4 regions of the Bradyrhizobium sp. S3.7.6 genome follow, and region 2 is predicted to be linked to each of the others. Evidence: riboswitches for the same ligand, from Rfam matches in the RefSeq annotation. Region 2 holds a riboswitch; each other region holds the start of a gene.
What was found. A riboswitch is a leader RNA that binds a small molecule or an ion and turns the genes downstream of it on or off. The one in region 2 is predicted to bind cobalamin.
Positions count from the first base shown of each region.

Region 1: another riboswitch for cobalamin. It lies ahead of ACVJ5M_RS33535 (TonB-dependent receptor); the one in region 2 lies ahead of ACVJ5M_RS23370 (ribonucleoside-diphosphate reductase subunit alpha).
Region 3: another riboswitch for cobalamin. It lies ahead of ACVJ5M_RS33620 (DUF1636 domain-containing protein); the one in region 2 lies ahead of ACVJ5M_RS23370 (ribonucleoside-diphosphate reductase subunit alpha).
Region 4: another riboswitch for cobalamin. It lies ahead of ACVJ5M_RS34950 (TonB-dependent receptor plug domain-containing protein); the one in region 2 lies ahead of ACVJ5M_RS23370 (ribonucleoside-diphosphate reductase subunit alpha).

Region 1 is NZ_JBSSEQ010000001.1:6,851,216-6,859,111, reverse strand. Features, by position in the region: gene cobF (precorrin-6A synthase (deacetylating)) at 1-61, shown strand, start outside; gene cobT (nicotinate-nucleotide--dimethylbenzimidazole phosphoribosyltransferase) at 72-1,124, shown strand; gene ACVJ5M_RS33540 (histidine phosphatase family protein) at 1,131-1,703, opposite strand; cobalamin riboswitch at 1,775-1,976, shown strand; gene ACVJ5M_RS33535 (TonB-dependent receptor) at 2,094-4,466, shown strand; gene ACVJ5M_RS33530 (PepSY domain-containing protein) at 4,479-5,900, shown strand; gene ACVJ5M_RS33525 (maleate cis-trans isomerase family protein) at 6,022-6,762, shown strand; gene hydA (dihydropyrimidinase) at 6,774-7,896, shown strand, end outside.
Region 2 is NZ_JBSSEQ010000001.1:4,835,038-4,842,933, forward strand. Features, by position in the region: gene ACVJ5M_RS23355 (TonB-dependent receptor domain-containing protein) at 1-1,003, shown strand, start outside; gene ACVJ5M_RS23360 (DUF6925 family protein) at 1,024-2,034, shown strand; gene ACVJ5M_RS23365 (hypothetical protein) at 2,095-2,673, shown strand; cobalamin riboswitch at 2,787-3,004, shown strand; gene ACVJ5M_RS23370 (ribonucleoside-diphosphate reductase subunit alpha) at 3,127-6,030, shown strand; gene ACVJ5M_RS23375 (ribonucleotide-diphosphate reductase subunit beta) at 6,041-7,195, shown strand; gene ACVJ5M_RS23380 (GNAT family N-acetyltransferase) at 7,271-7,729, shown strand.
Region 3 is NZ_JBSSEQ010000001.1:6,869,341-6,877,236, reverse strand. Features, by position in the region: gene cobD (threonine-phosphate decarboxylase CobD) at 1-947, shown strand, start outside; gene ACVJ5M_RS33630 (cobyric acid synthase) at 936-2,384, opposite strand; gene cobO (cob(I)yrinic acid a,c-diamide adenosyltransferase) at 2,408-3,043, opposite strand; cobalamin riboswitch at 3,084-3,307, shown strand; gene ACVJ5M_RS33620 (DUF1636 domain-containing protein) at 3,404-3,778, shown strand; gene cobW (cobalamin biosynthesis protein CobW) at 3,775-4,824, shown strand; gene cobN (cobaltochelatase subunit CobN) at 4,824-7,896, shown strand, end outside.
Region 4 is NZ_JBSSEQ010000001.1:7,188,316-7,196,211, reverse strand. Features, by position in the region: gene ACVJ5M_RS34975 (LysR family transcriptional regulator) at 1-435, opposite strand, end outside; gene ACVJ5M_RS34970 (MBL fold metallo-hydrolase) at 529-1,356, shown strand; gene ACVJ5M_RS34965 (Cj0069 family protein) at 1,379-2,455, opposite strand; gene ACVJ5M_RS34960 (GFA family protein) at 2,616-3,023, opposite strand; gene ACVJ5M_RS34955 (TonB-dependent receptor) at 3,162-4,268, opposite strand; gene ACVJ5M_RS34950 (TonB-dependent receptor plug domain-containing protein) at 4,350-5,510, opposite strand; cobalamin riboswitch at 5,711-5,918, opposite strand; gene ACVJ5M_RS34945 (hypothetical protein) at 6,150-6,515, shown strand; gene ACVJ5M_RS34940 (FixH family protein) at 6,618-7,010, shown strand; gene ACVJ5M_RS34935 (efflux RND transporter periplasmic adaptor subunit) at 7,095-7,896, shown strand, end outside.

The sequences.
Region 1 (7,896 bases), 2.0 Mb from region 2:
GGATGCGCGCGAGCGGCACGGCTGGATCATGGACAGCTACATTCTCAAGCGCAGGCCGTAAGCGAGGCAGCATGCTCCCTGAATGGGTCACCCGGAAATGCCCCGATGTCTCCGCTGTCCATCGCGAGGCGGCGCTCGCGCGTCAGGCGCAACTGACGAAGCCGGCTGGCGCGCTCGGCCGGCTGGAGCAGCTTGCGGTCGAGCTTGCGGGCCTGCAGGCGACCGAGCAGCCGCGTGCCGCGCGGGTGCCGATCATCGTCTTCGCCGGCGATCACGGCATCGTCGCGCAGGGCGTGTCGGCCTATCCGCAAGGAGTGACCATCGCGATGATGGCGAATTTTGCCTCGGGCGGTGCCGCGATCTCGGTGCTGGCGCGTGAGCTTGGCTCAAACCTTGAGGTCGTCGACGCCGGTACGCTGGCACAGGAGGAGATGGCAGGAATCGTCACCGACAAGCCGCGCAGCGGCACGCGCGACTTCAGCGTGGAAGCCGCGCTCACCCCCACGGAGCTGGCATTCGCCTTCGAAGCCGGTCAGCGCGCAGTCGCGCGCGCAGACGCCGGCAGGCCCGATCTCCTGATCTTCGGCGAGATGGGCATCGGCAATACCACGACGTCGGCGGCGATTGCGGCGAGCCTGCTTGGCATCAGTGCCGAGGAGATCGCGGGCAGCGGTACCGGCGTCGATGCGGCCGGCCGTGCGCACAAGGCGCGCGTGATCGACGCTGCGATCGTGCGGCATGGCGTTGCAGGTGCTTCGCCGGAAAAGATCCTGTGCGCCGTCGGCGGCCTCGAAATCTCGGCGATCTGCGGCGCCATCATTGCGGCTGCACAAGCCCGCATTCCCGTGTTGATCGATGGCTTCATCGTATCCGTGGCCGCGTTGGCGGCGGTGCGGCTGAACCCGTCGTGCCAGCCATTCCTGCTGCCGTCGCATCAATCGGCGGAGCAGGGGCATCGGCTGGTGCTGCGCGCGCTGAACGTGCAGCCGTTGATCAGCCTCGATCTCAGGCTCGGCGAAGGATCGGGTGCCGCCATCGCGCTGCCGCTGGTGCGGCTCGCGTGCAGCCTTCACAACGGCATGGCGACCTTCGCGCAGGCCAACGTGCCGGATCGCCCGGCCTGATCCAGCTCAAGCCGCGCGCTGATTGACCGCGACGACGCGCCAGCCGGTGGCGAGCCGGTCGATCCGGGTCAGTGACAACGGATCGATCACGAAGCGCAGGGCCGCTTGTGGTGTCAGATCCAGAGCAATGCAGAGTGCGGCGCGGATCGTGCCGGAGTGCACGACGAGCGTTGCTGAGCCGGCGCCGATTTGCGCGAGACCCAGCCGGACGCGCGCGACCTGATCCTCAAAACTTTCGCCGCCCGGCGGCCGGCCGCGCGCCGGATTGCTCCAGAACTGCGCATAGGCCTCGCCGCCGGTCGCCGCGAGCTCGTCATGCCGCAGGCCGGTCCAGTCGCCAAAATCCTGCTCACTGAATTCGGGCACCAACGCGGGTTCGAGTCCCAGCGCGCGCGCCGTCTCAACCGTACGTCGCGCCGGGCTCGCCAAGCTCGCAGCATCTGGCGGAAGCCTCTGCCGCAACGCCTCCAGCTGCACGCGATCGCCGAGATCGGCGGGCGCGTCGGCTGCGTGGATCGTCCCTTTGGCGCCGTCGACGGGCGCATGCCGTATCAGCCAGAGGAAGGTCTCGCCTTCCATGCCTATCTCCAGGGAAGTTGGTCGCTGTGGTAATAACGTCGCACCGGCACATTGACTCTGTCTTGTCGGTAATCCTAGATGGCTTTGACGGTTTCCCCGAGTGGGGATGAAAAGGGAATGCGGTGCGGGGATTTTGTCCCCAATGCCGCGGCTGCCCCCGCAACTGTAAGCGGCGAATCTTGCGTCACGAGCCACTGGGTATCTCGGTCCCGGGAAGGCGATGCAAGGTACTGACCCGCGAGCCAGGAGACCTGCCGTCAGCCGTGGTCACACGCGAAGATGTCGGTCGGGGAGTACAGACATTCGGCTTCATCGGAAGGCTCATAAGCCGGAAGATGGGACCTTGGTTCGCGGTGACGTGCCACTGACGTCACACCGAGGTCCCGAACTGTGTCTTCCATTCGTCTTGTACGACCGCGTTGCTTCCTGCTCGCTTCCGCCGCGCTTACGTCATTTGCCACCCTCGATCTGCCTGCCGCCGTGGCGCAGCAGGCCCGCGAGCCGCTGCCGCCGGTCGAGGTGTCGCCCGCCCAATCCCGCAAACCGGCAAAGCCGGCGGCCCGGGACGCGCAGAGCCCACGCCGCGCAGCATCGCGCAGGCCAGCGGCCGCATCGGCCGCGGCCAAGCCCGTCGTGCCGACCGCGGCGGCGCAGACGCCGCTCAACACCAATGTGGTTGCCGAGAGCGCCTCGCGCCTCGGCCTGACCGTGCAGGAGACACCCGCGACCGTCGAAGTCATCTCGGCCGCGACCATGCGGGAGCAGGGCTATCGCACCGTGTCGGAGGTTGCGCAGGGCGCGGTCGGTGTCACCTCCGGCGACAATCCGGCCGAGCCCGCGGCTTTCTCCATGCGTGGCTTCACCAACAGCCAGATCAACATGCTCTACAACGGCATCAAGATCGGTCCGCAGAACATGACCTCGCGGATCACGGATACGGCCAATCTCGCAGCCGTGGAATTTTTGAAAGGTCCGGCCTCGCTGATGTCGGGCGAAGGTGCCGCCGGTGGCGCAATCAACTTGATCACGAAGCAGCCACACACCGGGCCGATCCGGAATGAAGCTGACTTTTCCTGGGATTCGCTCAACTCGTTCGGCGTCCATTACGGCTCGGGCGGCAGCACTAACGTGCAGGGGCTCGACTACCGCTTCGACATCAGCCGCGCCTCGCTCAATGGCTTTGCCGACGACACCAATACCAAGACGTTGGATGTGTCTGGCCAGCTCAATTACCGCATCTCCGACAGCCTCAAGATGTGGGGCGCGATCGAGTACCGGGAAGATCGCTCGAAGGCCTATTGGGGCGCACCGCTGGTACCGATCGCCTTCAGCGGCTCGCATGCGACGAGCGGCATTGTTTCGGGCAATTACGTCTCGAACTTCAACAAAACGAAGCTCGGTGCGATCACGATCGACGATCGTACCTTCAACACCAATTACAACGTTCTCGACAACCGCAACGTGGCACAAGAGGTGTGGCTGCGCGGCGGCTTCGAACTGAAGCTGGCGCCTGACCTGACGCTGAAAAGCCAAGCCTATGCCTATGGCGCGGAGCGTACCTGGTTCAACAACGAGATCGAGGCTTTCAATGCCAGTACGGGCCTGCCCAACTCGAACATGGTCGATCGCGAGCGCTTCTATGTTGCACATAGCCAACGCCTTGTCGGCAACATTACCGACCTGATTTGGGACGCTAATATCGCAGGCTTCGACAACCGCCTGGTCACGACACTTTCGTCCAGCTATCTCGATTTCGTCAGGCCAGGCGCGGCCAACTTCCCGGACGATTACGTCTCGCTCGTCAATCCCGACCGTGGCCTTTACGGCCTGCTCACGACGCAGCAACAGACCGCGCGCATCGACAACGAAGCGCTGTCGTTCGAGGACCGGCTGAAGCTCACGCGAACCTTCGCGCTGGTCGGCGGCCTGCGCGTCGAGCATATCGGGCTTGACCGCAACTCGACCGACTCCGCCGGGCTGGAAAAGGCGAACTTCCCGTTCTCGACGTCCTGGGTCCCGACGACGGGGCGTATCGGCTACACTTGGGAGGCCGTTCCGGGCCTGACCTTCTTCAGCCAGTATGCGACCGGCGCCGATATCTCGGCCAACAACATCTTCCTGCTCGGCCCGACCCAGCCGCTCGACCTGACCACCGCGCGCACCTATGAGACCGGCGTCAAGCACCTGTTCTGGGACAACAGGGCGGAGTGGTCGTTCTCGGCCTACGACATCCTGCGCAAGAACGTCTATGCAGCGGCCGGCGGCATGCAGCTCAACATCGCAGGCCGGCAGGAGTCGAAGGGCGTCGAGCTCGCCGCGGCCGTACGCCCGATCGATCCCCTGCGGCTCTGGGGCAACATCGCTTATGTCGATGCACGCTATGCCGACTACAATTTTGCCGGTGGTTCGTTCTCCGGCAACACGCCGCCGAACGTGCCGCGTGTCGTGGCCAATGCCGGTGCGTCGTACCGGTTCTTCACGCCCTGGCCGGTGGAGCTCGGCATCACGGGCCGCTATGTCGGCGACCGCTACAACACCGATGCCAACGTCGTGACGATGAAGGCCTACACCGTCGCCGACGTCTACGCCTTCGTCGACATCCCGAAGACGGTGTTCAACGCGGTCGACCAGGCCCGTCTGGGCTTCCGCGTGCGCAACATCACCGACAAGCGCTACGCGATCTGGGGCGATCCGTTCTATCCCGACCAGATCCTGCTCGGTGCGCCCAGGACCTATGAGCTCTCGGCCGCGTTCAAATGGTAGGGCGCTGACCACATGATGAACGCGATCGTGCTGCTGCATCGCTGGCTCGGGATCGCGTTCTGCCTGCTGTTCGCGATGTGGTTCGCGAGCGGAATCGTGATGCACTTTGTCCCGTTTCCGTCATTGACGGAGGCGGAGCGCTTTTCCGGACTTACGCCGGTTGATCGCGGAGAGGTGAGGATTACGGTCGCGGATGCCGTCGCCGCGAGCGAGATCGCGGACGCCACGCGCGTTCGCCTGGTCCAGCGGAGCGACGGGCCGGTCTATGTCGTGTCGGACCGGTCGCGTGTGGGCGCGGTCCATGCCTCCGACGGACGGGATGCATCGGTGACGTCCGCCGACGTCGCGGTCGGTATCGCGCGGGATCATGCCCGGCAACGCGGGCTCGATGCCGCGCGGGCGGCGATGATTTCGGGCGCGGATTATGATCAATGGAGCGTACCCAACGGCTTTGATCGACACCGGCCTCTGTTGCGCGTCGCTCTTGGCGATGCGGCCGGAACCGAGGCCTATGTCTCCTCGCGCACCGGCGAAGTCGTGCTGGATACGACCCGCAGCGAGCGCGGGTGGAATTGGGCCGGCAGCGTCCTGCACTGGATCTATCCGACGGTCCTGAGGAGCAACTGGTCCCTTTGGGATCAGGTGGTCTCGACATTGTCGCTGGTGGCTTTTATCGCCGCGACGCTCGGCGCGGTGCTCGGAATTACCAGGATCAGGATTCGAGGGCGTCGGGTCTCGTCGCCTTATCGCGGGTGGCACGCACTGCATCACATCATTGGTCTCGTCGCGACCGTTTTCGTGCTGACCTGGAGTTTCAGTGGCTGGCTCTCGATGGATCACGGCCGGCTGTTCTCGCGTGGGGAGCTGACCCCGACCGAAGCGGGCGTGGTGTATGCCACGCCTGACTGGACGACGGCCTCTCCGGTCGGTCAGCCGTCGGCTCGCGAAGTCGAATGGTTCGCCGTCAGCGGTGTCGTCTACCGGCGCGACCGGATCGGCCTCGCCAGTCAGACCTTGACCAAAACGGCGGAGGCGAGCCGCAGCGGGCCGGTGGCATTCCTCGGCGAGAAGGATGTCCATGACCTGACGACGCGCCTTGCGCCGGACTGTGGCGCCCCGTCCGTTCTTGCCGACAATGACGACTATCCCGCGCACTCGGCTGTCCCCGGAGCGCCCGTCTATCGCTCCCGATGCGGCGACCTCTGGTTCGACATCGACGGTGCCGACGGCCGCGTGCTGCAAAGACTGGATGCCTCGCGGCGGGCCTATCGCTGGTTCTATGGCGCGCTTCACACGCTCGATTTTCCCGTTCTCATGGCGCATCCGCGTCTGCGCGATATCATGGTCGTCGGGCTCTGCTTGCTCGGGCTGGCATTTTCCGTCACCGGCATCGTGATCGGCTGGCGGCGCTTGCGGTCGACGTTCGCGGCTTGAGCTGCGTATCGAGCAAATCATATGCGCCATGCAAATTGCGGGTTGCGCGGGCGATGGCAGGCGCGGATGATCGTCCGAGGGGGCGCAGCGGTGCGCTCTCTCAATGGGGCGATCGTGATCGATGTCAATTCAGCGCAAGCGCCTCGGCATGATGACCCCGTCGTCAAACTCGGTGCTGGAGCCCGTCACCAATTCCATGCTGCATGGCGTGGCCGGCGTCACCGCTCATTTTTCGCGCTTCCGCGTTACCGAGATCGCGCTCGATGCCGCGGCGCTGAACCAGTTCGATGCCTCGGTGATGCTGCCGGTGGCGGATCTGTTGGCGGACGCCAAGGTCGATGCCATTGCCTGGAACGGCACATCGGCAAGCTGGCTCGGTATCGACCGCGATCGGAGCCTGTGCGAAGCGATCGCGGCGCGGACCCATGTCCCGGCGACGACCTCCACGCTCGCCTGCATCGACGCGGTCCGCGCGCTCGGCGCCGGACGTGTCGGCCTGGTCTCACCCTATACGGACGACGTGCAACGGCGGATCGGCGATGGCTGGGCCGAGGAGGGGATCGCCCCTCACGCCGAGCGGCATCTCGGCCTGCGCGATAATTTTTCCTTCGGTGAGGTCACGCCCGCGACGATCGCCGACATGATCCGCGCGGTCGCGGCGGACGGTGCCGATGCCGTCGTCATTCTCTGCACCAATCTCGACGGCGCCGCGCTGGCTGCCGCACTCGAACGGGAGTTGGGCATCGCCGTGCTGGACTCGGTCGCGGTCACGCTGTGGCGGACGCTCGAGCTCGCCGGTGGCGACATCGCGGCCCTTGCGGCGTGGGGCCGGATCTTCCAGACATCAGCGATCATCAAGTGACGGAGACACCTGTGACGCAGCTCGATCTCGCCATTCGCGGCGGCACCATCGTGACGGCCAGCGACGAGTTTCGCGCCGATATCGGCATTCGCGACGGGCGCATCGTCAGCATCGCCGACCGCATTGAAGGTGCGGCGCGCGAGATCGACGCGACGGGTCTGCTGGCGCTGCCGGGCGGGATCGACAGCCACGTCCACATCTCCCAGGCCTCCGGACCCGACGTCGTGATGGCCGACGATTTTGCTTCGGCAACGCGCGCGGCGGCGGCCGGCGGCAACACCATGGTGCTGCCCTTCGCGCTCCAGGAGAAGGGGACGTCGCTGCGCACCTGCGTCGAGAACTACCGCAAGCTCGCCGAGGGCGAATGCTACATCGATACCGCCTTCCACCTCATCATCTCCGACCCCACCGCAGTCGTACTCGGGCAGGAGCTGCCGGCTCTCGTCAAGGATGGCTACACCTCGTTCAAGGTGTTCATGACTTATGACGACCTCGTGCTCAGCGACAAGCAGCTGCTGGAAGTGTTCGACGTCGCGCGCCGCGAGGAGGCGCTGGTCATGGTCCATTGCGAGGGTTACGACGCGATCCGCTTCCTCACCGCGAAGCTCGAACGCGAGGGCCATATCGCGCCCTATTATCACGGCACCTCGCGGCCGCAGGCCGTCGAGCGCGAGGCGACGCATCGCGCCATCAGCCATGCCGAGGTGATCGGCGTCCCCATCATGATCGTGCACGTCTCCGGGCGCGAGGCGATGGAGCAGGTGCGCTGGGCCCAGCAGCGCGGACTGCCGGTGCATGCCGAGACCTGCCCGCAATACATCACGCTGACGGCCGACGACATGAAAGGCCTGAACATGGACATGTCAGGCGCAAAGTATGTCTGCTCGCCGCCGCCGCGCGATGCCGAAAGCCAGCAGGCGATCTGGGAAGGCATCACCACCGGCGTGTTCCAGACCTTCTCGTCCGATCACTGCCCGTTCCGCTACGACGACCCCAAGGGTAAGCTGACGCCGAATTCCCGCACCTCGTTCCGCTGGGTGCCGAACGGCATCCCCGGCGTCGAGACCCGGCTGCCGATCCTGTTCTCGGAGGGCGTGTCGAAGGGGCGTATCAGCTTGCAGAAATTCGTCGAGC
Region 2 (7,896 bases):
GAACTACAACATCTCGCCCGGCGACGCGATGGCCACGATCACGACCGGCGACCGCGTCAAGTATGATTGGCACACCACGACCCAGCTCGCGCCCAACAACAATGTCATCATTGGCGCGGAGCATGAGACCGAAACACTGCAAACGGCGACGGTTTCGGCGCAAAACGTCAACAAGGCCGGATATATGGAGCTGCAGTCCCAGTTCCGGGATCGCATCTTCTTCACGGCCAATGTCCGGCAGGACGACAACGAGCGGTTTGGAGAGCATCCGACCTTTCGTCTGGCGTCTGCCGTGATCGTGCCGGTCACGGATACGAAGTTCAAGGGAAGCTACGGCACGGGGTTCAAGGCGCCGACGCTCAACCAGCTTTACGTCAGCTTTCCCGCGTTCTTCTTCTTTGCAAATCCCAACCTCAGGCCGGAGGAAAGCGTCGGGTACGACGCCGGCTTCGAGCAACCCTTGTTTGGCGATCGCGTTCGCTTCGGGTCGACCTACTTCCGCAACAACATCACGGACCTGATCCAGAGCACGTTCGATCCCGTGACATTCACGAGCACCAACACCAATATCGGCAAGGCGATCACGGAGGGCACGGAGAGCTTCGTCGCGGCTGCGATCACGGACCGGCTTCGCGTTCGTGCCGACTACACTTTTACCCGCGCGGTCGATGCGACGGCGGGACTGGAGCTGCTGAGGCGTCCGAAGGAGAAGTGGAGCGCAAATGTCATCTGGAATCCGATCGATCCACTGACACTTTCCGCAACCGTGTTGCACGTCGGGAGTTTCGTCGATGGTAACCGCGACTTCAGCATTCCGCGTCTGCTGGCTCCGGCCTACACCGTCGTCAACGTCGCAGCCGAATATCTGGTCACCGACCAGGTGAAGGTGTTTGGCCGGGTCGATAATCTCGCCAATGTGCACTATCAAAATCCGACCGGCTTTCTGCAGCCGGGACTGGGCGTCTATGGCGGCATTCGCCTGGCGAATTACGACGTCAGATAGCGAGAGAGAGAAAGAGCCTCATGACGACGGCCGATCCGCTCATGGACTTGATCGCAAGCCAGCTTGCCGACGCTGAGGCCGGCTGGAGCGTCGGCACGTTCGGTGCCATTGCCGAGTTCACACGCGAGCCCGGTGAGGCCTTCGATATGGAGCAGTCGCGCAACGGGGTCAGCGTCGTGACGCAGAAGGGTGGGATGCGCGTTGTCTTCCACCCGGGCCTGCGCTTGATCGCATCGGAATCGCCGACCACGGAGAGCTGGAGCCACCGCATCGCGCTGTGTCTCCCGCATGAAGCCAGCGCCATGAGCGGTCGTACCGTGCTGACCGAGCTCGGCCCGGATGTCGAGGCGCTCCTGACGAGGGATCGCAGCGGCATCCTGTTCGACCTTGGCCTCGGAACGTTGCAGGTCGACGCTTGCATCCGTGTCAGCGATGCCGATGCCGTCGCCGCGCTCAGGAGCCGCACGGGCCAATCCGTGTTCGCGCCCGAAAGCGACGCCATGCGGATCATTCTGGCCGCCAATCCGCACCGCGTCTTCATCAGCCGCATCGGGCGCGCCGAGGTATTCCAGCCGATCCCGCCGCCGGGCGGGCGAAGCCCTGACGGCCCGCACACCCACGTCCTGCCAAAGCTGCTCGCGCATCGCCGCACCCATGCCGCCACCGAGCCGCTGCCTGAGGGGTGGATCCCCTGCGCGCATCTCTATCCGGCCCATCCGCTGCGCGATCAGCTCGGCCGCAAGCGCGCTTTTCGGCCGGATCTTCACGCAGCCTTCCAGGCGCTGCTCGAACTCTATGGGCTGCCGGAGCTGACGGCGTGCAAGAGGGCCGCGGTCGAAGCGATCGAGAAGGGGCGGGGACCTGAGATGGCGACGCTTCCGCCCGATCGCACGGCGCGCGCCACTGTTCGCGTGGCCTTGCGCCAATTGGCGGCCATGGAGCCGCACACCGCGACACTCGCCGCCTGGCTTGCCGCCTACGACCGTCGCGATCCAGCCGAGACTGAAGATCCCATGGAGGCTCTTCACTGAGTCAGACGTGATGCCGCGTTCCAACAAAATGTGCTACAAATCCCATAAGGAGATCGTTCCATGACTGTCACCATCCTGCCGCCCCACGCCGACCGTTTCCGCCTTCATCCGGTCACCTCGCGCCTTGCGCCGATGTTCTGCTTTGCGCTGCTGACGGTGTCATGCGCGCTCGCGAGCTTCGCGCTTGCCTGCGCGACGCCGTTTGCGGCGTTCGCCGTCGTCGCCGCCGCGATGCTGCCGATGCGTCCGGCGCTGCTCGTCGTCACCGGCGCCTGGCTCGTGAACCAGACCATCGGCTTCGGCGTGCTGCACTATCCCATCGATGGCAGCACCATCGCCTGGGGCTTTGTCATCGGTGCTGCCGCGTTGCTGTCGACGGCAGCGGCATCGACCGTTCTCCGCCTGCTGCCGCAGGGCCGCACGCCGCTGATGCTGGCCATCGCGCTCGTCGCCGCCTACGCCGCCTATGAGCTCGCGCTGCTTGCCGCGACGCCGTTCCTTGGCGGAGAGGGCGCGTTCACTGCGGCCATCGTGACGCGCATCGGGCTGACCAGCGCCGTCTGGCTCGCCGGCCTCGTCGCCGCCTGCGAGATCGTCCGCCTGGTCGATCCGTTCGGGCGCGCGATGCGGAACGCGTAATGCTGGATGTGCGTCATCCCAAGGGTTGCGCGAGCCCGGCGGGAATTCCCGCATTCCACAGGGAACAGGGCTCATGACCCGCAACGAATCGTTGACACCCGGCTGCATATGTCACCACATGTGGGCGTCACGGTTCCGCTGGATCGCAAGATTTAGTGGCTAAGAGGGAAGCCGGTGAACCGCGTGAGAGCGTGGAATTCCGGCGCTGCCCCCGCAACTGTCAGCAGCGAGCTGCTTCCGAACAATCGTCACTGGTGCCTTTCGCGCCGGGAAGACGGGAAGTGGGCGACGACCTGCGAGCCAGGAGACCTGCCGCGACGATCTGAACGTCCACGGGCGGGGTGTCCGGCGGTCGCTTGCATGCACCGCCCGGCAACTCTGCCGCCGGCGTTTCTGCAGCGTCCTTCCTTACAGCCCCGTTCAAACACAACGCGCGCATCACGGGGCCCATTGATGTCACTGAACCTGCACGACGCGGACACCGCTTCCGCACCCATCGTTCATTTGCGTCCACAATCGCTTGCGCTTGCTTCGAGCGAGCCGGCGATGCAGATCATCCGTCGCAACGGCAAGGTCTCGCCGTTCGATTCCGCCAAGATCGCGGTCGCCATGACCAAGGCTTTCCTTGCGGTCGAAGGCACCAGCGCGGTCGCCTCGCGCCGCGTCCATGAGAGCGTGGAGCAGCTGACGGCCGAAGTCGTCACTGCGTTGATGCGGCGGGCAGGCGAGGGACGCACCTTCCATATCGAGGACGTGCAGGACCAGGTCGAGCTCGCCTTGATGCGGAGCGAGCACCACAAGGTCGCACGCGCCTATGTGCTGTACCGCGAGGAGCGGTCGCGCCAGCGCGCCGAGGAGGCGGCCGCGGAAGCGACGCCCGCTGTCGCGCCGGCACTTCATGTCACGCTCGCCGACGGTTCGCGCGTTGGTCTCGACACCAAGCGGCTCGCGCTGATTATCGGCGAAGCCTGCGCCGGCCTCGACGGCGTTTCCGCGGCACCCGTGCTCACCGAGACCACCCGCAATCTCTACGACGGCATCAGCCAGGACGAACTGGCACTGGCCTCGATCATGGCCGCGCGCACGCTGGTCGAGCAGGAGCCGAACTACGCCTATGTCAGCGCGCGCCTGCTGCTGGACAAGCTGCGCGGCGAGGTGCTGTCCTACGTCCATGGCGTGCCGACGTCCGCCTCGCAGGCCGACATGACGATGCGCTACGTCGAATATTTCCCGGCCTATCTGAAGACCGGCATCGCTGCCGAACTGCTCGATCCTGAACTGGCCCGCTTCGACCTCGGCCGGATCGCGGCTGCACTCAAGCCCGAGCGCGACCTGAACTTCCAGTTCCTCGGGCTTCAGACGCTCTACGACCGCTACTTCCTGCACGTCCGAGGCAAGCGGATCGAATTGCCGCAGGCCTTCTTCATGCGCGTAGCGATGGGTCTTGCGGTTCGCGAGATCGACCGAGAGGCCAAGTCGATCGAGTTCTACGATCTGCTGTCATCGTTTGACTTCATGGCCTCGACGCCGACGCTGTTCAATTCGGGTACGCTGCGTCCGCAATTGTCGTCCTGCTTCCTCACGACGGTGTCCGACGACCTGGACGGCATCTTCAAGTCGATCAAGGACAACGCACTGCTGGCAAAATATTCCGGCGGCCTTGGCAACGACTGGACGCCGGTGCGTGGTCTCGGCGCCCACATCAAGGGCACCAACGGCGAGAGCCAGGGCATCATCCCGTTCCTGAAGGTTGCCAACGACACCGCGATTGCCGTCAACCAGGGCGGCAAGCGCAAGGGCGCGGTCTGCGCCTATCTGGAGACCTGGCACGTCGACATCGAGGAATTCCTCGACCTGCGCAAGAACACCGGCGACGACCGCCGCCGCACCCACGACATGAACACCGCCAATTGGGTGCCGGACCTGTTCATGCAGCGCGTCGATGCCGATGGCGAATGGACGCTGTTCTCGCCTGACGAGACGCCCGATTTGCACGATCTCTATGGCGAGGCGTTCAAGACGGCTTACGAGGCCTATGAGGCCAGGGCGAAAGCCGGCGGCATGCGCGTCTTCAAGACCGTGCGTGCGAGCGACCTCTGGCGTCGCATGCTGACCATGCTGTTCGAGACCGGTCATCCCTGGATCACCTTCAAGGACCCCTGCAATCTGCGTTCGCCGCAACGCCACGTGGGCGTGATCCATTCCTCGAACCTCTGCACCGAGATCACGCTCAACACCTCGGCCGACGAGGTCGCGGTCTGCAATCTCGGCTCCATCAACATGCTCAACCATGTCGGGCCCGATGGTGTCGACCAGGCCAAGCTGAAGCGGACGGTGACCACCGCCGTCCGGATGCTCGACAACGTCATCGACATCAATTTCTACACGATCCCCGAAGCGCGCCGCTCCAACATGCGTCATCGTCCCGTCGGGCTCGGCCTGATGGGATTTCAGGAAGCGCTTCAGGTCCAGCGCATTCCAACTGCGTCCGACACTGCCGTGATGTTTGCCGACACCAGCATGGAAGCAATCTCGTTCCACGCGATCGAAGCGTCGTCCGATCTCGCCGCGGAGCGCGGACGCTATCCGAGCTTCGAGGGCTCGCTGTGGTCGAAGGGCGTCTTGCCGCTCGACTCCATCCAGCTTCTCGCCGACGCGCGCGGTGGTCTCGACGTCGATCGCTCCGCAACACTCGACTGGGATCGCCTCCGCAAGAAGGTCACGTCCAGCGGCATGCGCAACTCGAACGTCATGGCGATCGCGCCAACGGCGACGATCTCCAACATCTGCGGCGTCTCGCAGTCGATCGAGCCGAACTATCAGAACCTGTTCGTGAAATCGAACATGTCCGGCGACTTCACGGTCGTGAACGAGTTCCTGGTCCGCGACCTCAAGGCGAGGGGGCTTTGGGACGAGGTCATGGTCTCCGACCTCAAATATTTCGACGGCAGCGTCGGCCAGATCGACCGCGTTCCTGACGATCTGAAGGCGCTCTACGCCACCGCCTTCGAGATCGACAGCGCCTGGCTGATCGAGGCGGCCGCGCGCCGGCAGAAATGGATCGACCAGTCGCAGTCGCTCAACCTCTACATCGCCAATCCCTCCGGCAAGAAGCTCGATGCGCTCTACCGGCTGGCCTGGCGGCGCGGCTTGAAGACGACCTACTATTTGCGCTCGCACAGCGCCACGCATGTCGAGAAATCGACGTTGAAGGGCACCGACGGAAAGCTCAATGCGGTGTCCGCGTCTGTGGCGGTGTCGCACGCGCCGATCATGATACCGACCTCTGCGGTGCCGGACCTCGACGGCATCAAGGCCTGCCGGATCGACGATCCCGAATGCGAAGCGTGCCAGTGAGGAGATGACGATGCTTGACTGGTCCGATACCGAAACCACAGCGGCCGCTCCGGCCGTCTCAAGTCTCGCCACCGCACTGCGTCCGCAGACCCAGCTCAAGCTCGAGCCGGCCGACCCGACCGGCTTAGGTGCGATCGATCGCGCCGGCGGCCGCGTCTCGGTCGACGAGAAGCAGATGATCAACTGCCGCGCCGACGTCAACCAGCTGCTTCCGCTGAAGTACAAATGGGCCTGGGAGAAGTATCTTTCAGGCTGCAACAATCACTGGATGCCGACCGAAGTCTCGATGCAGGCCGACATCGCGCTATGGAAGTCGCGGGACGGGCTAACGGAGGACGAGCGGCGCGCGATCAAGCGCAATCTCGGCTTCTTCGCAGCCTCTGAATCGCTCGTCGCCAACAACATCGTGTTGGCGATCTACCGTCACCTCACCAATCCGGAGTGCCGGCAGTACCTCCTTCGGCAGGCCTTCGAGGAGGCGGTGCACACCCACACCTTCCAGTATATCGTCGAAAGCCTCGGCCTCGACGAGGGCGAGCTGTTCAACATGTACCGCGAGGTGCCGTCGATCACGGACAAGGCGGCCTGGGCGCTCAAGCACACGCAGCACCTGGACGATCCGTCGTTCCAGACGGGGACGCCGGATAGCGACCGCGCCTTCCTGCGCGATCTCGTCGCCTTCTATGTCGTGTTCGAGGGGATGTGGTTCTACACCGGCTTTGCGCAGATCCTGTCGCTCGGCCGCCGCAACAAGATGGTCGGCATCGCCGAGCAGTATCAATACATCCTGCGCGACGAGAGTATCCATCTCAACTTCGGCATCGACGTGATCAACCAGATCAAGATCGAGAACCCGCATCTGTGGACGGCGGCATTCCAGGACGAGGTTCGCGGCATGATCCGTGATGCGGCCGAGCTGGAAGCCGCCTACGGACGCGATACGATGCCGCGCGGCTTTCTTGGGCTCAACGCGGCGCTGTGCGAGCAGTACATGCACTTCATCGCCAACCGCCGCTGTGCGCAGATCGGGCTCGCTCCGGTGTTCGCCGAGGTCGAGAACCCGTTCCCGTGGATGTCCGAGGCAATGGATCTGAAGAAGGAGAAGAACTTCTTCGAGACCCGCGTCATCGAATACCAGAATGGTGGTGCGCTGACTTGGGAATAGCACCGATCATGGTTATGCCGCGGGCGTGTCACCTGTGCTTAAACGGTGGCACGCGTGCGACAGCAGGGGGATGAGGTGGAGATCCGACGAGACGATCCGACGGCGCCCTATGTCGCCGACTTGTTGGCACATCATCTCGAGGAGCTGCGCAGCGTGATGGCCGAGCGCGCGTTCGCTCTCGATGCCACCGGCCTTTCGGCTGCCACCGTGACCTTCTGGACGGCTTGGCAGGACGATGTCCTGCTCGGGTTCGGTGCGCTGAAGGAGCTGGATCATACGCATGGCGAGGTGAAGTCGATGCGTGCCGCGCCGGCTGCGCGGGGCACCGGGGTAGGGCGCGCACTGCTGAGCCATATCATCGCTGAAGCCCGCAAGCGGGGCTATGTGCACCTCAGCCTGGAGACCGGCACGGCAGCCCTGCACGCGCCCGCCATCTCGCTCTACCGCAGCGCCGGTTTCGTCTCCTGCGCGCCGTTCGCTGACTATGAGACAAGCCCGCACAACCAGTTCATGCGGCTCGACCTGACGGATTGAACTGGGCGCTTCGCGCTCATCACTCCTGCCTCAGGATGACGGGGTTGGTACTGTGGGCCGCCGCGACTCAGGTGAGGCACGCTCCGTTCCCGAGACCCGCGCTGGGGCGCGCCGGAGCGGCTTTGAAATCTCAAGTTGTGGATTGGTATAATCACGAGGGTATTACA
Region 3 (7,896 bases), 2.0 Mb from region 2:
ATCTCGATCTGGCCCAGCAGCGATTTGGCGGGCGCGCGGAGGACTGGATCGATCTGTCGACCGGGATCAACCGCCTGCCTTATCCCGTGGGCGAGGTGAGCGCGCGCGCGTGGAACGCGCTGCCGTCGCGGGCCGAGATCGAGAGCCTGCATCAGGCCGCGCAGCACGCTTACGGCACAAGCGCGCCGCTCGTCGCGATGGGTGGTGCGCAGGCCGCCATTCAATTGCTGCCGCAACTGGCGCCAGCCGGCCGCGCGCGCATCCTTGCGCCGACCTACAATGAATATGCCGGGGTCTTGTCGATTGCGGGTTGGGATGTCCAGGAGGTCGGCGAGCTCGACGCGCTGGCGGGCGCGGATCTCGCCGTCGTCGTCAATCCCAACAATCCCGATGGCCGGCGTTTTGCGCCAAAGGATTTGCTGGCGCTGCTGCCGCGCGTCGGCCGTCTCGTCATCGACGAGAGTTTTGCCGATGCTGCCCCGCAGCTGTCGCTCGCATCCGAGGCGGATCGGCCTGGACTGCTGGTCCTGCGCTCCTTCGGCAAATTCTATGGTCTTGCCGGCCTGAGGCTTGGGTTTGCGCTCGGCAATGCGGCCGACATCGCCAAGCTCGCGGCGGCGTCAGGTCCGTGGCCGGTGTCGGGAGCGGCGATCGCGATCGGCTGCCGCGCCTTGCGTGACGACGCCTGGGCCGAGGCGACGTCAGCGCGGCTCGCACGCGACTGTGCCCGCCTCGACGACATCGTGCAGTCGCAAGGCTGGCGGCTCGTCGGTGGTGCGCCGCTGTTTCGTCTCTACGAGACGCCTGATGCGCTTGCTGCGCAGGAGAAACTGGCGCGTAGCCAAATCTGGTCGCGCGTATTCGCGAAAGAGCCGGCATGGCTGCGCCTCGGGCTTCCCGGCAGCGAAGCCGAATGGACGCGCCTTGCCGAGGCGCTAGCGCGCTAGCGCGAGCAGGCCGCCGACGTCGAGATGCTGTTCGATGTGATCGGCGAGGGCATCGAGCGCGCTCTCAACCCTGCTGTGATAAGGCTCGTCGCCTGCCGGAATGTCGAGCTTTGCGAGATACGCCTTGCGGAAATCGTCCGACGTGAACAGGCCGTGCAAATAGCTGCCCTGCACGCGGCCATCGCGCGAGATCGCGCCCTCCGGCTCCCCATTCAGTTTCGCAAACGGGCGCGCGCGATCCGGTCCGTCGGTGCGGCCGATGTGGATTTCGTAGGCGTCGATCGGCTGGTCCGTGGCGGCATGCACGGCCGCGACGCGCGTCAGCGTCTTCTGCGGGCTCATCATTGTGGCGACGTCCAGAAGTCCGAGACCCGGCGTATCGCCTGCGGGACCTTCGATGCCGTCAGGGTCGGCGACGCTGCGCCCGAGCATCTGATAGCCGCCGCAGAGGCCAAGCACATGGCCGCCGCGGCGATGATGCGCCAGGAGATCGATGTCCCAGCCCTGCGCGCGCAGGAAGGCGAGATCGCCGCGGGTGGATTTCGAGCCGGGGATGATGACGAGGCGGACGTCGCCGGGGATGGCTTCGCCCGGCCGCACCATCACGAGATCGACGCCAGGTTCGAGTTTCAGCGGATCAAGATCATCGAAATTGGCGATCCGCGACAGCGCGAGGCAGGCGATCTTGCACTGGCCTGGCTTGCGCGCGTCGCTCAGCCCCAGCGCATCCTCGGCCGGCAGCTCGCCGGCGCGCGCGAACCAGGGCAGTACGCCGAGGCCGCGCCACGCGGTCTTCTGCTCGATCAGCTTGTAGCCGTCGTCGAACAGCGAGGGGTCGCCGCGGAACTTGTTGATGACGAAACCCTCGATCATCGCGGCATCGTCGGGGTCGATCACCGTCTTGATGCCGACGAGCTGGGCGATGACGCCGCCGCGGTCGATGTCGCCGACCAGCACGACGGGCACGTCGGCCTTGCGCGCAAAGCCCATATTGGCGATGTCGGCCTTGCGCAGGTTGACCTCGGCCGGGCTGCCGGCGCCTTCGACCAGGACCAGATCGGCGCGCGCTTTCAGCCTCTCGAAACTTTCCAGCACCGCGCCCATCAGCGACGGTTTCATCGCCGCATATTCGCGCGCCCGCGCGGCCGCGATGCGCTTTCCCTGCACGATCACCTGCGCGCCGACGTCGGTCTCGGGCTTGAGCAGCACCGGATTCATGTCGGTGTGCGGCTCGACACCGGCGGCGAGCGCCTGCAGAGCCTGCGCGCGGCCGATCTCGCCGCCGTCGACGGTCACGGCCGCGTTGTTCGACATGTTCTGCGGCTTGAAGGGCAGCACGCGCAGGCCGCGCCGCGTGAAGGCGCGGGCGAGGCCGGCGACGATGAGCGACTTGCCCACGTCCGAGCCGGCCCCCTGGATCATCAATGCGCGCGCCATGGTGTTTTCAGAATCTGGCGTCGTCAGAACTCGACGCCGGCTTGCGCCTTGATGCCGGAGCGGAAGGGGTGCTTGACCAGCGTCATCTCGGTGACGAGATCGGCGATCTCGATCAGCTCGTCCTTGGCATTGCGCCCGGTGAGCACGACATGCGTCATCGGCGGCTTGTGCGTTTTCAGGAAGTCGACGACCTCGGCGATGTCGAGATAGTCGTAGCGCAGCGCGATGTTGATCTCGTCGAGCACGACCATGCGCAGATTGGAATCTGATATCAGCTCCTTGGCCTTCGCCCAGCCGGCCTGCGCCGCGGCGATGTCGCGGGCGCGGTCCTGCGTCTCCCAGGTGAAACCTTCGCCCATCGCATGGAACTGGCAGAGCTCGCCGAAATGGCCGGTGAGCAGGCGCCGCTCGCCGGTGTCCCAGGCGCCCTTGATGAACTGCACGACCGCGCAGGGGAAGCCATGGGCGACACAGCGGACGATCATGCCGAAAGCGGAGGAGGACTTGCCCTTGCCGGCGCCGGTGTGGACGATGATGAGGCCCTTCTCGCCGCTCTTGGTCGCCATGATCTTGTCGCGGGCGACCTTGATTTTCGCCATTTTCGCGGCGTGGCGGGCGTCGGTTTCCTCGGCCGTTTGGGTATCCGGTTCAGGCGTCATCTGACAGGGTCCTTCGGCTTGACAAGAGGCGGCCGGGGGCAAATGGTGGCCCGGCGTTGGTTCCTGTCCTATGACAGGCGAAGAGGGAATGCGATAGGGTCCGAATCGACAAGATTCGGCTCCAAACTGCAGCCGCCCCCGCGACCGTGACCGGAGAGATGCCCGAGGCCACTGATCCCCCGCAGGGGATCGGGAAGGCGGGGATCGAAGGGCCAAAAGCCCTGCTCCGCAAGCCGGGAGACCTGCCAGCGCGGACGAGTTTTGGACCGGCGGACGGGGTGTTCCGCGACGGGGAAACGGACCTTCGGGGGAATGGTCCGTGTGCCTCTTCGCCTCCCGCTGTTTATCCTGGAAGAGGCGATGACCGTCACACTTCACGTCTGTATTACCTGCCGTGCCGGCCAGACGCTCGACGAGGGTGAGACGACGCCCGGCAAGCGCCTGCATGGTGCGATCCTCGACGCCGGCGCGCCTGAGGGCGTCAATGTGGTTCCCGTTGAATGCCTGTCGGCATGCAGCCAGGGTTGCTCGGTTGCGCTCAGCGCGCCCGGCCGCTGGTCCTATGTCTATGGCCGTCTGTCAGAGGCCCATGCGAGCGACGTGGTCGCGGGTGCTGCGGCCTATGCCGCCGCGCCCGATGGCCTCGTGCCCTGGCGCAGCCGTCCCGAAATCTTCCGCAAGCAGTCGCTTGCCCGCATTCCCCCCATTGCCGTGTTGCCGGAGGCCGCCGAATGAACTCGCTCGCAAAAGTCCCTGTGACGGTGGTCACCGGTTTTCTCGGCTCAGGCAAGACGACGCTGATCCAGCATCTGCTCGCAAACCCTGACGGCAAGAAGCTCGCGGTGCTCGTCAACGAGTTCGGCAGCGAGGGCGTCGACGGCGAGATCCTGAAATCCTGCGCCGATGCCAACTGCCCGGAGGAGAACATCGTCGAGCTCGCCAATGGCTGCATCTGCTGCACCGTTGCGGACGATTTCATTCCGACCATGGAAAAGCTCTTGGCGCGGCCGGTGCGGCCCGATCACATCCTGATCGAGACCTCGGGCCTGGCGCTGCCGAAGCCGCTGTTGAAGGCGTTCGACTGGCCGGAGATCCGCTCGCGGATCACGGTCGACGGCGTGATTGCGCTCGCCGATGCCGAGGCTGTCGCCGCCGGCCGTTTTGCGCCGGACCCGGCTGCGGTGGAAGCGCAGCGCGCGGCGGATGGAAATCTCGATCACGAGACGCCGCTGTCGGAAGTGTTCGAGGACCAGATCGCCTGCGCCGACATCGTGCTGCTGACCAAGGCTGATCTTGCGGGGCCCGCAGGGATCGAAGCCGCCAAAGCCGCCATCACCGCGGAGATGCCGCGCCGCGTGCCGATGCTATCCGTCACCGATGGCGCGATCGATGCGCGTGTCATCCTTGGCCTCGGCGCTGCCGCAGAGAACGATCTCGCCGCGCGCCCCTCGCATCACGACGGCGAGGAGGATCACGAGCACGACGATTTCGCCTCCGTCGTGATCGATCTTCCGGAGGTTACCGACATCGAAGCATTGGTCGCATCGGTGCAGCGTCTTTCGCGCGAGCAGAACGTGCTGCGCGTCAAGGGCTATATCGCGGTCGCGGGCAAGCCGATGCGCCTGTTGCTGCAAGCGGTCGGCGAGCGCGTGCGCCACCAGTTCGACAAGCCCTGGGGCGCAGCTCTCAGGCAGTCGAAGCTCGTCGTGATCGGCGAGCACGGCGATATCGACGAGGCCGCGATCAAGGTCGGACTTGGGCTTTCAGGATCTGGTATCTGATGCACGTCGTCTTCCGCGAGAGCCGCGGTCTCGAGGAGACTGCGACGCCAAGGGACATCGGCCAGGACCCGGCCGATCTCGTGGTGCTCTCGTACTCGGATTCCGACCTTGCCGCGTTCGCGGCCGGCTGGCGGCGCGGCCGCAACAGCCTGCCGTCGCTGCGGCTCGCCAATCTCGCGGAGCTGCGTCATCCGTTGTCGGTCGACACCTATGTCGAGCGCACGCTGTCGCAGGCACGCGGCATCCTGGTGCGCCTGATCGGCGGTGAATCCTATTGGCCGTACGGGCTCGCGGCCCTGCAGCAGCTGGCGAAGGACCGCAATATCGTGCTGGCCGTGCTGCCGGCCGACGGCCGCGACGACACGCGGCTCGATGCCTACTCGACCCTGCCGGTTTCGACGCTGCGCCGGCTCAAGGTGCTCTGTGACACCGGCGGTCCTGTTGCAGCGCAGGCCGCGATCGCGCAGCTCGCGTTGGCCTCGGGCCTTTACGCAGGCCCGGTCGTCGGCGAGATGAACCTGCCTGAGATGGGCTTTTACGATCCCGCGCGTGGCGTCATTGCTGCGCCGATGGCAGGCGAGGGAAAGCCGCTCGCGTTCGTGACCTTCTATCGCTCCTATCTCACCGCCGCGGATACCGGGCCGGTCGACGCCCTGATCGCGGCGCTGCGCGAGCGCGGCTTTGACGCGTACGGCGCGTTCGTCACCTCGCTGAAGGCTCCGGGCGTTGCGGACTGGCTGCGGACCTATTTCGCGACGAATCCTCCGGCCGCGATCGTCAACGCGACGGCGTTCTCGGCGATGGGCGACGACGGCACGACACCGTTCGATGCTGCATCATGTCCCGTCTTCCAGGTCGCGCTCTCATCGGCACGGCGCGAAGACTGGGCGGAGTCGCTGCGCGGCCTGTCGCCCGGCGATCTCGCGATGCATGTGGTGCTGCCGGAGGTCGACGGCCGCCTGTTCGCGGGCGTGGTGAGTTTCAAATCGGCCGCGGAGCGTGATCCCGATCTGCAATTTTCGCATCTGGCGCACCGGCCCGACGAGGAGCGCGTCAAGGCCGTCGCCGCGCGCGTTGCGGCCTGGCGGCGCCTCGCGGCGACGCCAGCCGCCGAGAAGCGGGTGGCGCTCGTGCTCTCGAACTACCCGGGCCGTCCGCATCAGATCGCGCATGCCGTCGGGCTCGATGCGCTGGCGTCGGTGGAGGCATTGCTGTCTGACCTGACAGAGGCCGGCTTCGATGTTGTGCCGGTCTCCGCACTTGGCGAAACGTTGCTGAAGCAGCAACTGACCTGGAGCGTCGCCGACTACCGCGCGGCGCTCTCGCGCCTGCCGCAAGCCTTGCAGGATGATCTCGCGCAGGCCTGGGGCGCGCCGGAGGATGACCCGAGCTGTCGCGACGGTGCATTTCAATTCGCAGCCGTCGCAAGTGGCCGATCGATCATCGCGGTTCAGCCCGAGCGCGGCGATGCGACCACGCGCGATGCCGACTATCACGATCTTGCCCGCACACCGCGCCATGCCTATGTCGCGTTCTATCTCTGGTTCCGCGGGCAGGCCATCGATGCCGTTGTGCACATGGGCGCCCATGGCACGCTGGAATGGCTGCCCGGAAAATCCGTGGCGCTGTCCTCACATTGCTGGCCGGAAGCCCTGATCGGCGATCTGCCGGTCATCTATCCCTTCATCGTCAACGATCCCGGCGAGGCCGCGCAGGCCAAGCGGCGCTTGGGTGCCGTCACCATCGGCCATCTGCCGCCGCCGCTGGAACAATCCGCGGTGCCGGACGGCCTACGCCGGCTCGAACGTCTGCTGGACGAATATTCGACCGCCGATGGCCTCGACCCCGCCAGACGTCAGCGTCTGATCGCCGCGATTCGCGACGAAGCGCGTGCGGCGGGCCTCGAGGACGATCTCGGTCTCGATGCATCGGCTGCACCGGCGGAAGCGATCCCGCGGATCGATCGCTTCGTCTGCGATCTCAAGGAGAGCCAGTTCGGCGACGGGTTGCACGTGTTCGGCCGCGGCACTTGCGCCGACGCGGAGCGCGATGCGTTGCGTTCCGCCCTCGCGGGGCAGCGCGTTGCGCCGGGGCCGTCGGGCTCGCCGTATCGCGGACGCCAGGACGTTCTGCCCACGGGGCGCAATCTCTTTGCCGTCGATCCGCGAGCGGTGCCGACGCCGTCGGCGCATGCGCAAGGCATCAGGCTTGCGGAAGAGCTGCTGCGTCGCCATTTGCAGGATCACGGCGACTGGCCGAAAGGCCTCGTGGTCGATCTCTGGGGCTCGGCGACGATGCGGACCGCCGGCGAGGAGTTCGCCATGGCGCTGCATCTTGCCGGCCTTGCGCCGCACTGGGATCACGCCTCCGGCCGCGTCACCGGCTACGACATCATCGCGCCGGCCGAGCTCGGGCGCCCCCGTATCGACGTCACGCTCCGCGTGTCGGGCCTGTTCCGCGATGTCTTCTCCGGCCTTGCGCAATTGTTCGAGGCCGCCGCCGAGACGCTCGCAACGCGCGAGGATGAGGGCGACGAGAATCCCTATCGCCACCGCGCCTCGCGCGTGTTCGCGCCGCGTCCCGGACAATATGGCGTCGGCCTGTCCGCGATCCCCGATGCCTTCACGGCCGAGACGCGTGATGCCGCCGGCGAAGCCTGGCTTTCGGCATCGTCCTGGGCGTTCTCGGCGGACGGTGCGATGCAGCCGGATCGTGCCGGCATCGAGACGCGGCTCGCAGCCGCCGATGCTTTCGTGCACGTCCAGGACTTGCCGGAGACCGATCTTCTGCTCGCCGCGGATTACGCCGCGCATGAAGCAGGCATCGCGGCGGCCGCAGCGCATCTCGGTGCGGCAGGACCATCGCTCTATCACCTCGATACGACGCGGCCCGAGCAGCCGCACGCGCGGACGCTGACCGAGGAAATCTCCCGTGTCGTTCGCGCACGCGCGGCCAATCCGGCCTGGATCGCCGGCATGATGCGGCATGGTTTTCGCGGCGCCGCCGAGATTACCGCGACGCTGGAGCACATGGCCGCCTTCGCGCATCTGGCCGGCGCCGTACCGCCGCATC
Region 4 (7,896 bases), 2.4 Mb from region 2:
GACGAAATGCTCGTCGGCGCGGAGCATGCTCTTCGAGATGATGCGCGCATCGGCGCGCTCGTCGCTGCCGACGAGGCGGAGCGCGATGTCGGTGCGCGCCGTCAGCGGCTTCAGCAGCGCGATCGTTCGGGGTATGTCGAGCGTGCGCATCAGTCCCAGCGTGACGGTGGTCTTCGTATTCGGCTTCCTGAACAGGCTGCGTGCGGCGTCCGCCTCGTCGATGATGCGGCGGGCCAGCGCATGAAACTGCTCGGCTGAGGCGGTCGGCGCGACGCCCTTCTTGTGCCGGATGAACAGGGTGGTGCCGAGCTCGGCCTCCAGATGGGTGATCGCGGTCGAGATCGACGGCTGCGACACGAAGCAAGCCCGCGCCGCCGCGGTCAGATTGCGCTCGCGGTACACGGCTGCGAAGTAGCGAAGCTCGCGGATGTCCATAGGATATGCCTAGAGATAGTATCAATATTCAATATTTTACCTATAGATCGCCCGGTGGCAAGAACGCCCTGCTCACAACAGCAGGAACGCGCCATGAAGATCCAGCACCTCAACACCGGCACGATGTGCCCCATGGGCCGCCGCCTTGTGAACGGCACGGGCGGCCTGTTCCAGCGCGCCCGCCTGGTCTGCCATTGCCTGCTGGTCGAGACGAGGGACGGACTCGCTCTGGTCGACACCGGCATCGGTCTCGGCGATATCGCAACGCCCGATCGGCTCGGGGGCCGATGGCTGCGCCAGACCGCGCCGAGGCTGGATCCGGCGGAGACGGCGGTCGAGCAGGTGAAGGCGCTCGGCTACTCGCCCAGCGATGTGCGCCACGTGCTGCTGACGCATCTCGACCGCGACCACGCCGGCGGCGTGCCGGACTTTCCCCATGCCGCGATCCACGTCCACCGCGCCGAATACGACATGGCGGTGCTGCGCAAGCCCGCGCCGCCCGAAGGGCGTTATGTCACGGGGCAGTGGAGCCATGGGCCGGGCTGGACATTCTATGGCGAGGCCGGCGAGGACTGGTTCGGCTTCAAGGGCGTGCGCGCGCTCGGCGACAAGGAAGCCGACATCCTGATGATCCCGCTCGCCGGCCACACACTCGGCCATTGCGGCATCGCGGTGCGATCAGGCGAGAAATGGCTGCTGCATGCCGGCGACAGCTATTTCCACCACGGCCAGCTCGACGCGTCGCCGCACGTGCCGCTCATGCTCGGCTATTTCCAGCGCCGCGGCGACATGGATCGCAAGATGCGGATCGCCAACCAGGCGCGGCTGCGCGCGCTGAAGCTGAACCACGGCGACCGCGTGAGCATCGTCAACAGCCACGATCCCGTCGCCTATGAAAGCTGCCGCTGCGCTGCGCATTAGGGTGTCGAAGCCGGGCCGCCGGTTATGCGCCCGAACGCACTGCTTGAGTCCGGAGCAAGCGGTGCTTCACCGTTCGGGCGATTGCCGCCGGCGCGTCGTCGGGAATCGCAAAGCATGAGCTCGCGTTGATTTCGCACAGGACGTAGGTGTCGGTACCGGCGGCGTCGCGGGGCCCGTACAGGAAGTCGGCGTCCCAGATCACCGGCAGCGACGGTTCGTCGATGCCGAGCGTGTCCATCAGCTGCGGCGTCCATTCGTCCTCCATCGATCTTCGGAGCGCCTGGAATTGCGGAGCATCGGGTCCGTGCATGATCCGTGGGCCCGGCTGCGCCTCAGGTGCGTCGGGGCCTTCCGGCGGCGGGATCAGCGCCTTGATCAATTGATGCCCGAAGCCCACGACCTCAGCGCCGCTCATGTAGCAGCGGATCATGCCGTCGGGCAGGCGGGGTTGGAACGCCTGGTCGATGATGCAGCCGCCCCATCCGAAATACGGTTCGCAGCGGGCGAGCAAGGCATCGAGCGGCATGTCCTCGGGTAGACTGCCGCGTTGGGCATGCAGCACGCGAACCATGGCGTCCGCGTTGGGCAGGGCCTCCACCTTCCACACCCCTTGGCCACCATTGCCGCGATTTTGCTTGAGCACGCGCGGACCGTTCGCCTGAAGGCGCGAAGGAAATTCGGCGCGGAAGCTTGCGGCGGTGTCATAGCGATGCGTGTCGGCTCCCCAGCCGAGATGACGCGTTCGGTAGAGCACGTCCTTGACGCCCATCTTCAGGATCACGTCGGGATGTGCGCTCACCCATGGCCCTTGCGCCGCAACGTCGCGAAGCAGCGGGTCGAGGGCCTCGCGCGTCTTGCCCTGATGGATCGGATCGACCCAGACGAGCACGCCATCGACGGCGAGCAGTTGATCGCGGACGGCGTCGGCGAAGATCTCGTCGTAGATCACCGGCCGGGCTTCGATGCCGACCGCGGCGAGTGCTTCGAAAACGCGGACGAAGCGGCTGTTTTGTGCCGTCGTGTCCCGGCGCGCGGCAGCGTCGCCGCGGGAGAGGATGGCAACGGTAGGGCGGAGAGGAGGGTGGCGTTCGGTATCCATGCGCAAGCTCCACGAATGGCGTGCTGCGCAGAGCTTGGACCGAGGTCTCACGGGGAGTCTGCTTCGTCCCCACGCCGATCAATCTACGTGAGATCGTCCGGCCGTTGCAAGATGGTGTTTGTGCGGTTCCATCCAGACGGCGAACGCTTCGCGCGCGCCGCTACGGTGGCGGAGGATAGCGGTCGAATGTCGGCAGTTCGTGCGCGCGCTCCATCCATCGAAGGCGCTCTGCGACCTGGATGTGCATCGTCGCCGGTACGGCATCGGGATCGTCGTAGGTCGCGCTCTGGACGTCGATGACCCCGGGTAACATGTCGGCATTGACATAAAACAGGCCGGTTCCGCAGTCGCCGCAAAAGTGCCGCCAGGCATGTTCCGAGGAGTGATACACCTTGGGCTCGCCCTTGGTCACCTTGACGGCATCGTCCGCGTACATCGTCCAGCCGACGACGGGAGCGCCCGCGTGAAGCCTGCAATCGCGGCAGTGACACAGCGCGTGCACGATCGCTTCGCCCTCGACCTGATAGCGGATTGCGCCACAGTGACAACCGCCGGTGATGGTGCTCATGCGTTCCTCCCGATGGAAGCGAGGTTTCGTTGATCGATAGCTCTCGAGACCCGCGGCTTCAACGGCGCAATCGATTTGCGATTGCGTCCTACTGTCGCGTGACACCTCCCGCCACGGCGCGGACGAGGTGATCCGCGACTACCACTTGAACGAAGCCGCGACCTCGTAGCTGCGCGGCGCGCCCAGGATGATCTGGTCGGTGTAACCCGGATCGCCCCAGGCCGCGTAGAGCTTGTTGGTCAGGTTCCTCACGCGAAAGCTGATCCGGGTCTGGTCGACGCCCGGGAAATAGGCTTTTGGAATATCGACGAACGCGTATGCGTCGAAGATCGTGTAGGCGTCCATCGTGACCAGATTGTCCTGGAAGTTGAAGCGGTCGCCGACGTGACGGACGAGGCCGCCGATCTCCACCGGCAGCTTCGTGTCGAAGCGATAGGAGGCGCCGGCGTTGGCGATGAAGTTGGGAACGTTGGGCGGCGTCTTGCCCGAATAGGACTGGAAGTCGCCATTGCCGTCGACATAGGTGAAGTCGATGAAGCGCGACTGCACGAAGGCGACGTTGCCCCATAGTTTCAGGCCCGCGACCGGATTGACCGCGGCGGCAATCTCGACGCCCTTGGAGGCCATCTTGCCGGCGACGTTGAAGAGGATGCCGCTTTCGGGGACGTAGACGTTCTTGCGCTCGATGTCGAAGGCCGAGAGCGTGGCCTCCGCGCGCTTGTCGGCCGACAGCAGCTTCACGCCGGTCTCGTAGGTTCGCGACGTCGTGAGCAGCAGCGGCGTCGTGGGCCTGAGGATGAAGATGTTCGCGACCGTCGGGTCCGCCGCCGTCGCGTACTGGCCGTAAAGCATCACGCCGGGCGCGATGTCCCAGGTGTAGCCGATGCGTCCGGTGACCGGATTGAACGTCTTCGAGAAAGGATAGCTGGCTTTCAGGAGGCCAGTCTCGTCGAAGCGGGTCCGCGACAGCTCGATATTCTCAAAACGGATGCCGCCGATCAGCGCGAAGGTCGAGGTCAGCTTGAGCCGGTCCTCGAACGACAGCGAGGTGGTGTCGAGATGGGTGTAGATCTTCTCGTCGCTGCGCGGGCCGTAGAGGCCGCGGTCCGGATTGAGGAGATCGACGTAGTCATTGAAGAACAACGTGTCCTGCGAGACGTTGAACTGGTTGCTGCTCGCCGCCACGGTGGCGACGAAGCGATTGTCCATTCCGGCGACGTTGGAATTGACGGTGAGGTCGGTGATGTTGCCGTAGAGCCGCTGCGCGTGATCGAGCGCCAGGCGCTCGCGGTAGATGCTCTGCGCGCCTGCGAAATTGCCTACGGTCTAGTCGAACGACGAGATCTCGTTGTTGAACCAGTGCCGGTGGGCGTCATAGCCGTAGACTTGGCTTTTCAGCGAGATGTTGTTGGTGATGTCCCATTGAAAGCCGCTGCGCAGCCAGAGCTCGTTGGCGCCGCTGTGATTGTCGAGCACGTTGTAGTTCGTGGTCAGCGTGCGCGCGTCGATGGTGACCGGGACCGGCGTGCCGCCGCCGAGGTAATAGTTGCTCCAGACGCCGGACACGATGCCGTACGTCGGCACGATGCCCGGCGCGTTCGCCGGCACCAGCGGCGTCCCCCAGTAGAAGCGGTCGTTGTCCTGCCTGTATTCGGTTGCGCCCCAGATCTTCAGGTTCTCGTTGACGCGATAGTTCAGCTGGCCCGAGACGTTGCTGAGCTTCGAATAGGTGTCGTCGATAAAGCCCTTGTTGTTGAAATGGCTGATATCGAAGCGGTAGTCGAGGCCGTTGATCAGCGTGCTGCCGCCCGATCCGTAACCGGCGCGATAGCCGTTGAAGGAATCGTAGGAGGTGAAGGCGTCGTTGACGATTGGTCCGGTGTGCGGCGCCTTGTTCACGTAGTTGATGGCGCCGCCGGTCGCACCGAGGCCCGCCACCAGCGAGTCCGGTCCCTTGATGATCTCGACCTGCTGGAGGCCAGCCACGTCCATGGGACGGCCGGTCATGGTCGACGGCCCGATCGGGATGCCGTTGTAGAGCGTGGAGATCTGGTCGCCGGAAAAGCCACGCATCGAGAAGATGGCGGGCGCGCCGGGCGCATCGCCGCCGGTGACGCCGACTGCAGCCTTGGCGACGTCGGTCGTGGTCCGGATGCCCAGGTCCTGCATCGTCCGCTGACTGATGACCTCGACGGTCGCCGGCATCTCGCGCGCCGTGATGCCGAGCCGGGAGCCGACATCGGTGACGGCTGCCGTGTTGAGCGGCGTCTGCACCGGGCCGCTCGGAGCTTGCGTGGCCGGAACGGCGACAGCAGGGGCGCCACGATTGCGTCCCGCGGCGCGCCGGGCGGCGCGCTGCTTCTGAGTGCCGGGGCTGACGGCAGGAGCCTGTCGCGGCGCAGGCGGCGACACGATCACCGGGCCGACCTCCCGGGAGCGGTTGTCCTGCGCCGCGCTTTGCGCGAGCGCCGCGGACGACAAGGACACCGACGAGAGCAGAGTAATCAGGAAAGCACGCGATAACGCTGGCCTTGCGCCAGCACGGAAATGAAAATGTTGCACAACAACGCTCTGCGGCGACGCAAACAAACCGTCACCGCGGTTGCCTTAGTCATCCACCTTCGCCCCAGGCGGCGGATGCACCGGCTACTTGTCCGACATCAGGGCACCCCGCCCAATGCGTTCGCGCGTGACCATGGCTGGCAGCAGGTTTCCTGGCTCGCGGGTCATCGCCTTCGACCACCTTCCCAGAGGCCCAAGCGGGGCTCCAGTGGTTTGTTTGGTCGTCGACTATCCGCCTACAGTTGCGGGGGCAGCCGCGGAATTGCCCACTGAGGTGGACGCACCGCATTCCCTTGAAGAGTCCTTGCGGACACTACCGATCACGAAACTGGCATCAGGGGATGAGCGCGTCAACATCCGCGCGGGCTGCTGGACGGGCTGGTCGGTCGATGGTGGCCTTGTGTTGCTGTTTTGCACGATAGTCCGAAGGACCGCGTCGAAACGTCCAACCCGGCCTCCGGACCAGCCTGGGTAACGAACGCTTGACCACGATCAATGACTGCCTTTGGTGCCCGAATATGCTACTGAGGCCGAGTTCCGGCCTGACAAAGTAAGTCGATATTGATGCAGTTCGTCCGTACCATCCTGGCAGTCGCCATCGCCATATCCTTGGCGATGCTGCCGGTTGGCGCGTCCGCGGCGAACCTCGCAATGTCGTCGGATGGCATGCAGACGGCCATGCACATGAGCGGCGACGCCGACATGTCGATGGACGATTGTTGTCCCGACATGAAGGGAACAGGCTCCCATAGCGGCGGCTACAAGTGCGGGATGGGCTTCTGCTGCGTCGGTGGGATCATCGCGCTCGGTGATGTCAGGCCCGTGGCGTTCGAGCGTCTCGCCGTCATGGCCAGCACGTTGGCTATTCCCCCGGATCAGGTCGTTTCCTTCCGCGGCGGCAGTCCTCCTTTCCGACCTCCTCGAATCTGATCTCGCAAAGCCCGAGACGCGAGCGGCATGCCTGCTCGCGACGACGACTGACGTGCGCGCTTCACGCGCCACGGCGAAAGATCAATTCATGAGGACAAGACAATGCTTTCCAAAATCCGCACCGCGGCTCTCGCCGCCACCCTTTCGCTTGCCGCTTCAGCCGCGATGGCGGGCGCGGGCGACTACGCCTTCGAGCCCGTCACTCCGCAGATGAGGAAGGGCGAAGACGTCACGCTCGCCGTTCGCCTGACGAACAAGCAGTCCGGCAAGCCGATACCGGACGCAGTCATCTTCAAGACCCGCCTCGACATGGCCCCGGACGGGATGGCCGAGATGGAATCGGCGGTCGCGCCGCTGCCGTCCAGGGAGCCTGGTGTGTACGCCTTCAAGACGGACCTGCCGATGGCTGGCCGCTACCAGATGACGCTGTCCGTGAAGGTGCAGGGCGAACCGGAGACCGTCACCGGCAAGGTGATCGTCACGGCGGTCAAGTGAGCGTTCGGGCGCTGCCCGGCAGCGCCCGACATTCCCCCTTTTCCTTCACACGGACGCGCGCTCCCGGGTGCGCGGATACACGACATGAAAACGCTGCGTCTCCTGACGGCACTTGCGCTGGGCGGCGGCCTGGTCCTGGCCGGCTACTACTGGCATTCGAACGGTGCGGGCTGGCTCGCTGAGGCCGACATATCATCGGCTGCGGCCGCCGCGGAGCGAACTCCGCTCTACTACCGCGATCCAAGCGGCGCGTCGCTCTGGTCTGCGGGTCCGAAGAAGGACGACCGCGGGCGGGACTATCTGCCGGTCTACGACGACGATGGAGCGGCCGTCGCGCCGGCGCTACCGAAGGCGCAAGCGGCTTCGCCGCGAAAAATCCTCTACTACCGCAATCCGATGGGGCTGCCCGACACGTCGCCCGTCCCAAAGAAGGATCCGATGGGGATGGACTATGTCGCCGTTTACGAAGGCGACGACACCGACGACGGCACGGTGAAGCTGTCGCCCGGCAAGATCCAGCGCGCGGGCGTGAAGTCCGAGCCCGTCACGCGGCGCTCGATCCGGGTCTCGGTGAAGGCGCCCGGCACGATCCAGCTCGATGAACGCCGCGTGTCGGTGATCGCGATGCGCGCCGAAAGCTTCGTGCAGAAGGTCGCCGACGTGACCACCGGCACGCGCGTGAAGGCCGGCCAGCCGCTGATGGAAATCTACAGTTCGGCGGTGGCGTCCGCAGCGGCGGAATATCTTGCGACGATCACCTCCAAGACGGTCGGCGGTGTCGAGATGTACGGCCGCGGCTCGCGACAGCGGCTGGTCAATCTCGACGTTCCCGAGTCCGTCATTGCGGAGATGGACAAGACGCACACCGCGCCCGTCGCCATACGCT